DNA from 2 places in the Bradyrhizobium betae genome. Region 1 is predicted to be linked to the other one. Evidence: riboswitches for the same ligand, from Rfam matches in the RefSeq annotation. Region 1 holds a riboswitch; the other holds the start of a gene.
What was found. Region 1 has a riboswitch for S-adenosylmethionine ahead of metX (homoserine O-acetyltransferase MetX). Riboswitches for the same ligand answer to the same signal wherever they lie in the genome.
Positions count from the first base shown of each region.

Region 1 (4,503 bases):
GTGTCGACGCTGCCGCGTTGCGGACAACAGCATTAACTGCGATCCTCGGATCACGGCTTCAAGAGAGGGAAACAGTTAATGCCCCACGCCACGACCAGGGACGATATCCGCATCTATTTCGAAGAGGCGGGTCAGGGAACGCCGATTATTTTTCTGCACGAGTTCGCGGCCGACTACACCAATTGGGAGCCGCAGATGCGTTACTTCTCGCGCGGCCATCGTTGCATCACCTATTCGGCACGCGGCTACACGCCGTCGGATGTGCCTGAAGGCGAGGTCTACAGCTATCAGCATTTCTACACCGACGCGCTCGCCGTGCTCGATCATCTCGGGATCGAGCGCGCGCATCTCGTCGGTCTCTCGATGGGCGCCTATTCGTCGCTCCAGATCGGATTGAACGCACCGCAGCGCGCGCTGTCGATGACGCTCGCCGGCGTCGGCTCCGGCTCGGAGCTCGAGACTCTCGACGCGTGGCGCAGGCAATGCCGCGCCAATGCCGAACAGTTCGAGACGCTCGGCTCCGCCGAGGTTGCCAAGGTGACGCGGGAGGCGCCGAGCCGGATTCCCTTCCTGGTCAAAGACCCGCGAGGCCACGCCGATTTCTACGCCGCGCTGGCGCGGCACGACGCGAAGGGTTCGGCGAACACGATGCGCGGTTTCCAGGGCGGCCGTCCGTCGATCTTTACGATGACCGACGCAATCAAGAAGGCGTCCACATCCGCTCTGATCATCTGCGGTGACGAGGACGATCCCTGCGTCGGGGCAAGCTTGTTTCTAAAGAAGCATCTGCCCGCGGCGGGGCTCGCGATGTTTCCGAAGTCGGGCCACGTGCTCAACCTGGAAGAGCCCGCGCTGTTCAACGAGAGCGTGGAGCGGTTCGTGACGCTGGTGGAAGCCGGGCGCTGGCCGGTGCGCGATCCAAGGTCGCTCGCGGGGCATTAGCTGTCATTCCGGGATGCGCCGAAGGCGCAGGCCCGGAATCCATCGGACCGCAAACGCTGTGGGCCGATGGATTCCGAGCTCGATGCTTCGCATCGCCCCGGAATGACGAGAAACTACTTCCCCTGCCCGCGCGTCAGCAGGAACACGCCCTGCTCGCCGAACAGGTTCCACACCCACCACGGCATCCGCAGCCGCAGCGGGCGGCCGTAGAGATCGAGCGCCTCGGCGCGCTCCATCTTGACGCCGATCGCGTCGCAGAGCTCGACGAAATCCTTGATGGTGCAGAAATGAATGTTGGCGGTGTCGTACCAGCTTGCCGGCAGATTTTCGGTGCGCGGCATGTGGCCGCCGACCAGCAGCTGGAGCCGCATCCGCCAGAAGCCGAAATTCGGGAACGAGACGATGGCACGGCGACCGATGCGCAGCAGATTCTCCAGTACCACCTTCGGCTGCCGTGTCGCCTGCAGCGTCTGCGACAGGATCACGTAGTCGAAAGCGTCGTCGGGATAGTTGACGAGGTCGGTGTCGGCATCGCCCTGCACCACCGCAAGACCCTTGGCGACGCAGCGGTTGACGCCCTCGCGCGACAATTCGATGCCGCGACCGTCGATGCCGCGGGTCTCCAGCAGCTGGAGCAGGTCGCCCTCGCCGCAGCCGACATCGAGCACTTTCGAGCCCGGCTTGACCATCCCGGCGACCAGCAGATGGTCGGCGCGAAACTGGCCGGATTGCTCCTTGGCGAGGCCGTCCAGCGGCAGCACTTCCTGTACGGACATCGCTAGCCCTCCTTGCTGGTGAGCCCGCGCGCCTTGCCGGCCGATTGCAGGAAGGCGCGGGAGATGTCGAGGAATTCGGGCACGTCGAGCAGGAAGGCGTCATGGCCGCGATCGGTTTCGATCTCGGCGAACGACACTCGCGCGCTCGACGCATTCAGCGCATGCACCAGCGCGCGCGATTCCGAGGTCGGGAACAGCCAGTCGCTGGTGAAGGAGACGACGCAGAAGCGGGTCTCGATGCCGGCGAACGCCTTCGCCAGCACGCCGCCATGGTCGCCGGCGATGTCGAAATAGTCCATCGCGCGCGTCAGATAGAGATAGGAATTGGCGTCGAAGCGCTCGACGAAGGACGAGCCCTGGTAGCGAAGATAGCTCTCGACCTGGAAGTCGGCATCGAACGAGAAGGTCGGCAGCTCGCGGTCCTGCATGCGCCGGCCGAACTTGCGATGCAGCGCAGCGTCCGAGAGATAGGTGATGTGCGCGGCCATGCGCGCCACCGCGAGCCCGCGATGCGGATGGATGCCGTGATCGGCGTAGCTGCCATTGTGCCAGTCGGGATCGGCCATCACGGCCTGGCGGCCGAGCTCGTGGAAGGCGATGTTCTGCGCCGAGTGCCGCGTCGCGCAGGCGATCGCCAGCGCGGAGTACACGCGCCTGGGATAGGCCGCGGTCCATTGCAGCACCTGCATGCCGCCCATCGAGCCGCCGACGACGGCGAACAGCGTATCGATGCCGAGCCGGTCGATCAGCATCGCCTGCGCGCGCACCATGTCGGGAATGGTGATGACGGGGAAATCAAGGCCCCATACCTTGCCGGTCCCGGGATTGATCGAGGCCGGCCCGGTCGAGCCCATGCAACCGCCGATCACGTTGGAGCAGATGATGAAGTAGCGGTTGGGATCGAGCGGCCGGCCCGGGCCGACCAGGGTTTCCCACCAGCCCGGCTTGCCGGTGACGGGATGCAAATTGGCGACGTGCTGGTCGCCGGTCAACGCATGGCAGATCAGAACCGCGTTGGAACGGTCGGCGTTGAGCTCGCCATAGGTCTGATAGGCGATCTGGAACGGGGTGAGATCGACGCCGCAGTCGAGCCGCAGTGGCTGGTCCGCGCCGAACTGCGCAACCTGCGAACTCGGATGATCCACCTCATGCGACCGGTCGTCGGCACTGATCGCGGGACTCGGAATCGACTTGACGCCAACCATCATCGACCTCGTTTGCGACCGGTTGCCAAGCCGGCGCTGGATTCAGGCCATGAAAAACCCGGCCTGAACGATAGGTTCGGCCGGGATCGGAAGCGTCCCCGGCCTGTTTAGCGAGTTTTTTAACGTGGCTGCAAGCCGGCCGGCTCAAATGACCACGGAACAGGCAAAAACTACTGTCTTGGGCGGTTTTCGTCAAGTCGGGGTCCGGATTAACCAAAATAGTCCCTCACCGGGCGGCAGAGCAGGGCCAATTTCCCTTTGCATTTCTCTTTGCTTTCGCCGCTCCGACTGCCTAATCAGAACCTCGACAGCAGCGGGCCCGACCTTGCCAATCGACCTGGCCGGCCCGCATTGGAACGCCTCTCAACATTCCCTTGCCAGATATGTCCCAACGTCCGCCCGCGCCACCATCGCTCCAGGAATTGCGCAAGGAGATCGACGCGATCGACGAGGGCATGCACCGCCTGCTGATGCAGCGCGGCGACATCATCGACCGCCTGATCCAGGTGAAGCAGACCCAGGAGGTCGGCTCGGCATTCCGCCCCGCGCGCGAGGCCGCGATGATGCGTGACCTCGTGCAGCGTCATCGCGGCATCCTGCCGCTCGACACGGTCGAGAGCATCTGGCGCGTCATCATCTCGACCTTCACCTATGTCCAGGCGCCGTTCTCCGTGCATGCCGACATCTCGGTGAGCGAGCCCGCCATGCGCGATTCCGCGCGATTCCATTTCGGCTTCACGGTGCCCTACGTCGCGCATTTCAGCGCGCAGGCGGCGGTCGAGGCGGTGGCGAAATCCAAGGGCGATCTGGCGCTGGTCTCGGCGACCTCGAGCCGCACGCCGTGGTGGCTGGAGCTGGAAGCAGCGGGCGCGCCAAAGATCATCGCGCAGCTGCCCTTCGTCGAGCGCGCCGACCATCCGGCCGCGCTGCCGGTGTTCGCCATCTCGCGCGTCGCCGACAGCGCCCTGGTGACGGAGGTCGAGACCTTCAGTGTGCGCGTGTCCGGGTGGAACGCCGACGTCGCGCGCGCACTGTCGCCGCTCGCCGAGATCGTGGCGGTGCCCGATACCGCCTTCGACGGCGCGGCGCTGCTGGTCTCGGTCACCAGCGCAACCAGCATCGACAAAATCAAGGCTGCCCTGATCGAAGCGGGGGCCTCGGTGCGCTCCACGGCCCTCGTCGGCAGCCACGCAACGCGCTATACGGTGCCCCCGACCGGGCCGAAATCGTAAATCGCGAACCTAGCCTGCCATTCCGGAGTTGAAGATGTCCCGCCCCGTGCCGAATCCCGGCATTCTCGATATTGCGCCCTACACGCCCGGCAAGAGCCCGGTCGCCGAGCCGGGCCGCAAGGTGTTCAAGCTTTCGGCCAACGAGACGCCGTTCGGGCCCTCGCCGAAGGCGATCGAGGCCTTCAAGAGCGTGGCGGATCATCTGGAAGATTATCCGGAAGGCACCTCGCGCGTGCTGCGCGAAGCGATCGGCCGCAGCTTCGGCCTCGATCCCAACCGCATCATCTGCGGCGCCGGTTCGGACGAGATCCTGAACCTGCTCGCCCACACCTATCTCAGCCATGGAGA
Region 1 covers NZ_CP044543.1:2,373,176-2,377,678, forward strand. The annotation lists gene F8237_RS11315 (alpha/beta fold hydrolase) at 79-942, shown strand; gene metW (methionine biosynthesis protein MetW) at 1,056-1,718, opposite strand; gene metX (homoserine O-acetyltransferase MetX) at 1,721-2,923, opposite strand; SAM riboswitch at 3,010-3,089, opposite strand; gene F8237_RS11330 (chorismate mutase) at 3,307-4,155, shown strand; gene hisC (histidinol-phosphate transaminase) at 4,190-4,503, shown strand, end outside.

Region 2 (4,503 bases), 300 kb from region 1:
CGGCGTACTGGATTCCCCGCCTACGCGGGGAATGACAGCGGAAATTAGGGCTGGCACTACACCCGGAAGTGCTTGCTCAGCTTTAACCCCTGCGCCTGGTAGTTGGAGCCGATGCGCTGGCCGTACATCGCGTCGGGACGGGCCAGCATCTTCTCGTAGACGAGGCGGCCGACGATCTGGCCGTGCTCGAGGATGAAGGGCACTTCGCGCGAGCGCACTTCGAGCACCGCGCGGGAGCCTTGCCCGCCGGCGCCGGCATAGCCGAAGCCGGGATCGAAAAAGCCGGCATAGTGCACGCGGAATTCGCCGACCAGCGGATCGAACGGTACCATCTCCGCGGCGTAGTCGGGCGGCACCTGCACCGCTTCCTTGGAGGCGAGGATGTAGAACTCGCCGGGATCGAGGATGAGGCTGCCGTCGGGGCGGGCCGAGATCGGCTCCCAAAACTCTCCCACCGCATAGCCCGAGCGGCGGTCGACGTCGACAACGCCGGTGTGGCGCTTGGCGCGGTAGCCGACGAAGCCGCTTCCCTTCTCACCGGACAGATCGACGGAGACGGCAACACCGCCCGACAGATCGGCATCGTCGATGTCGACGAGACGCTCGGTGGCATGCAAGCTTTCGAGCGCGTCGGCATTGAGGATGGCATCGCCGGTGCGGAAACGAACCTGCGACAGGCGCGAGCCCTCGCGCACCAGCACCGGAAACGTCTTCGGGCTGATCTCGGCATAGAGCGGGCCGTGATAGCCGGCGCCGATCATGTCGAAGCGGCGGGTGCCGTCGGCGATCACGCGGGTGAAGACGTCGAGCCGGCCGGTCGAGCTCTTCGGATTCGCGGCCGCGACGATCTCCGGCGGCAGCGCGAGGCTCTCGAGCAGCGGCACGATGTAAACGCAGTTGGTCTCCAGCACCGCACCGTCGGCGAGGCTGAACTCGTGCAGCTTCAACTCGTCGATGCGCTCGGCGACGGTGGCGCCAGGACCAGGCAGGAAGCTGGCGCGAACACGATAGGCGATGTCGCCGAGGCGAAGGTCGAGGCTCGCCGGCTGGATCTGGCTTTCGACGAAGTCGTAAGCGGGCAGAATGAGCCCCGCTTCCGCCATCGCCGCGATCATGCGGTCGGGCAGGATACCATTGGCGTCGGCGGCGACCGTGAACGTCAAACGGGGGTCCTCGTCAGGGGCAAATGTATCCGGACATGCGGAAAATACAGCTTTTTACGGCTATCCGATGGACGCCTTGACGAAAAGGGCATTGCGGAATATGAGCATGACTTATCCCGTGGTGATTTGAGCCGGCCGGCTTGCAGCCACGTTAAATAAGTCGCTAAACAGGCCGGGGACCTCTGTGATCCCGGCCCGTGGAAGTTATCCAGGCCGGTTTTTTTGTGACCATTTTCGATGGTCACGCAGAGGAGGTCCTATGTCGAAGTCCCCGGCGTCCGCCACGCAATACCGCCCCGAAACCCGCCTGGTCCATTCCGGCACCCTGCGCTCGCAATATGGCGAGACGTCGGAGGCGCTGTTCCTGACCCAGGGCTACGTCTACAACAGCGCCGAGGAGTGCGAGGCGCGGTTCAAGGGCGAGGACCCCGGCTTCATCTATTCGCGCTATTCCAACCCCACCATCGCGATGTTCGAGCGCCGCATGATCGAGCTCGAAGGCGCCGAAGCGGCCCGCTCGGCCGCGACCGGTATGGCCGCGGTGACGACCGCGATCCTGGCGCCGCTGAAGGCCGGCGATCACGTCGTCGCCTCGCGCGCGCTGTTCGGCTCGTGCCTCTATGTCATCCAGGACCTGTTGCCGCGCTACGGCATCGAGACAACGCTGGTCGACGGTTTCGATCTCGACCAATGGCAGCGTGCGCTGAAGCCGAACACCAAGACGTTCTTCCTGGAGAGCCCGACCAACCCGACCCTCGACGTGCTCGACATTCCCGCCATCGCCGAGATCGCGCATAGCGGCGGCGCGCGGCTCGTCGTCGACAACGTGTTCGCGACCCCGATCTGGCAGAGCCCGCTCGCTCTCGGTGCCGATGTCGTGGTCTATTCCGCGACCAAGCACATCGACGGCCAGGGCCGCTGTCTCGGCGGCATCATCCTGTCGTCGGAGGCGTTCGTCGCCGAGCACCTCCATAATTTCATGCGCCAGACCGGCCCGTCGATCTCGCCGTTCAACGCCTGGGTCCTGCTCAAGGGCCTGGAAACGCTGGCCGTGCGCGTGCGCGCGCAGACCGACACAGCGGCGCGCGTCGCAGACGTGCTGGCGGACCATCCCAAGATTTCGCGGCTGGTCTATCCCGGCCGCGCCGATCATCCGCAGGCAGCGCTCGTGAAGAAGCAGATGCGCGGCGGCTCGACGCTGGTCGGCTTCGAGGTGAAGGGCGGCAAGCAGGGTGCGTTCCGCATGCTCAACGAGCTCAAGCTGGCGAAGATCTCCAACAATCTCGGCGATGCCAAGAGTATCGTCACGCATCCGGCGACCACGACGCATCAGCGCCTGAAGCCGGAAGACCGCGCCGCCCTCGGCATCAGCGAGGGCTTCATCCGCTTCTCCGCAGGACTCGAGCATGCGGATGACCTGATCGAGGATCTGACGGCGGCGCTGGAGAAGGCGTGAGCCACACACTCGGACCCGTAGGGTGGGTTAGCCGCAAGGCGTAACCCACCTCTTCTGTCTCCGCGGAGATGAACAGTGGTGGGTTACGGCTTCGCCTAACCCACCCCACGGCACCGAACTACATCGGCCGGTACGCGCGCACATCGCCGGGCACGTTCACGCCGAGCTTGATCTGGCCGACTGAGCGGATGATGTCGTCGCCGAGGAGCTGGGCGAAGCAGGCGTAGCCCCAATCGTTCATGTGCAGTCCGTCGGCGATGACGAAGCTCTCGACCGGGATCGATTGGTTCTCGTGCCAGTCGCGCATCACCTCGAACCGCGGGAAGATGCCGACGTGACGGAGCTCGGCGACCTTGCCGAGCAGCTTCACCATCTTGCCGGCGCTCTCCTTGCGCTGGTTGACGGCCGGCGAATATTGCGGATCGACCAGCACGATGTCGGCGCCGCCGGCGGCCTGGATGCTGGCGATGCCGTCCTCGACGAGCTTGGCGGTGTCGCCGGGATCGAGGTTGCGCAGCACGGCGTTGGTGCCGACCTGCCAGATCACGAGATCCGGATGCACGTCGATCACCTCGGTCTGGAGGCGCTTCATCATCTCGGGCGCGTCCTCGCCGCCGACGCCGGCATTGATGACGGTGATGTCGGCGGTCGGATATTGCCGGCGCAGCTGCGTGGCGAGACGGTTCGGATAATTGAAATCGGGCGAGCTCGCGCCATAGCCGGCGGTCGAGGACGAGCCGAACGCGACGATCACGACCGGCTTGCCGGCAACGAGCTTGTTCGCGACATGCGGCAGCGAGCCCATCGCCTTCGAGCCGCCCTTCGGCGCGAGACACGGCACGCGGTTGAAGATGTCGCCCGCGGATTTGGCGACCTGCTTCACCCTGTCGATCGCGCGCCCGGTGATACCGCGCTGCTCCGCGGATGGGTGGGTGGCGGCAATTGTGGTCTGGGAGGGCGAGGCGGGCGCGGGATTAGCGGACTGCGCAGGCGCGGGCGTGCCCTGCGCGGCTTGAGCTTGAGCTTGAGCCTGCGCCACTGGCGTCAGCAACAGCAGGACCATTGCGGGTGCGGCCAGCCATGCCGTCAGGCGAAAAGGGTGGAGAGAACTCATTAACGCTAGACCTCAATTTTGCTGCTGGGTCGGCCCCAGATGGGCTGCGTCGATCACAAACTGTGCCAACGCCCGACCAAGGCAATCGTGGACCTGCTTCGCCAGCTCGGGCCCGCGGGACGGGCTGAACAGGTCGAACTGACCCTGATCATTCCACTGCCGCATGATCGCGAAACGGTCGAACAGCGGGACGTCATGCTCCTGCGCCACCACCCGCATATTGTCGAGATAGGGCGGTACCGAGATCATGGTTTCGGTGCGCGGGCTGTACTGCAAGTTCATCAACACGACGTCAGCCCCTGCATTTTGCAGCGCGGCAACCCCTTCGGTCACAGCACCGCGAAAATCGTCGGGATCGATGGCTCGGATAGCATCCACGGTCCCGGTCTGCCAGATGACCAAAGTAGGCCTTTTTGCTTCCATCAGCTTAACGAAGGTTCCAGCTGCCTCCTCCGCCGTTTTCTTGCTCTGTATTTCTACGGAGACGTGCACTGCTTCCGATGGCGGCAGCTTGTCCTTCAAAATGGCCTGCATGCGCGCTGGATATGAGGCGTCCTCGGAAGCCGGAATCGTGGTCGAACGGCTGCCGATGACCAGGATTTCGAGCGGTTTGCCGCCCTTGATGGCATCGGCCACCTTGGGAAGCTGGCTTTCGCTGGTCAGCAGATAGGACGGCAATTCGCAGGCTGGAGGCGCGGCCGGGACGGAAGGCGCAGCATCGCCCGCGCGCGCCGAGGGCGCGGCGAGGTTACCGCACAGCAGGACCAGGC
Region 2 covers NZ_CP044543.1:2,677,360-2,681,862, forward strand. The annotation lists gene F8237_RS12880 (2'-deoxycytidine 5'-triphosphate deaminase) at 57-1,163, opposite strand; SAM riboswitch at 1,272-1,351, shown strand; gene F8237_RS12885 (O-succinylhomoserine sulfhydrylase) at 1,423-2,619, shown strand; gene F8237_RS12890 (SGNH/GDSL hydrolase family protein) at 2,738-3,733, opposite strand; gene F8237_RS12895 (SGNH/GDSL hydrolase family protein) at 3,746-4,503, opposite strand, start outside.
Region 2: another riboswitch for S-adenosylmethionine. It lies ahead of F8237_RS12885 (O-succinylhomoserine sulfhydrylase); the one in region 1 lies ahead of metX (homoserine O-acetyltransferase MetX).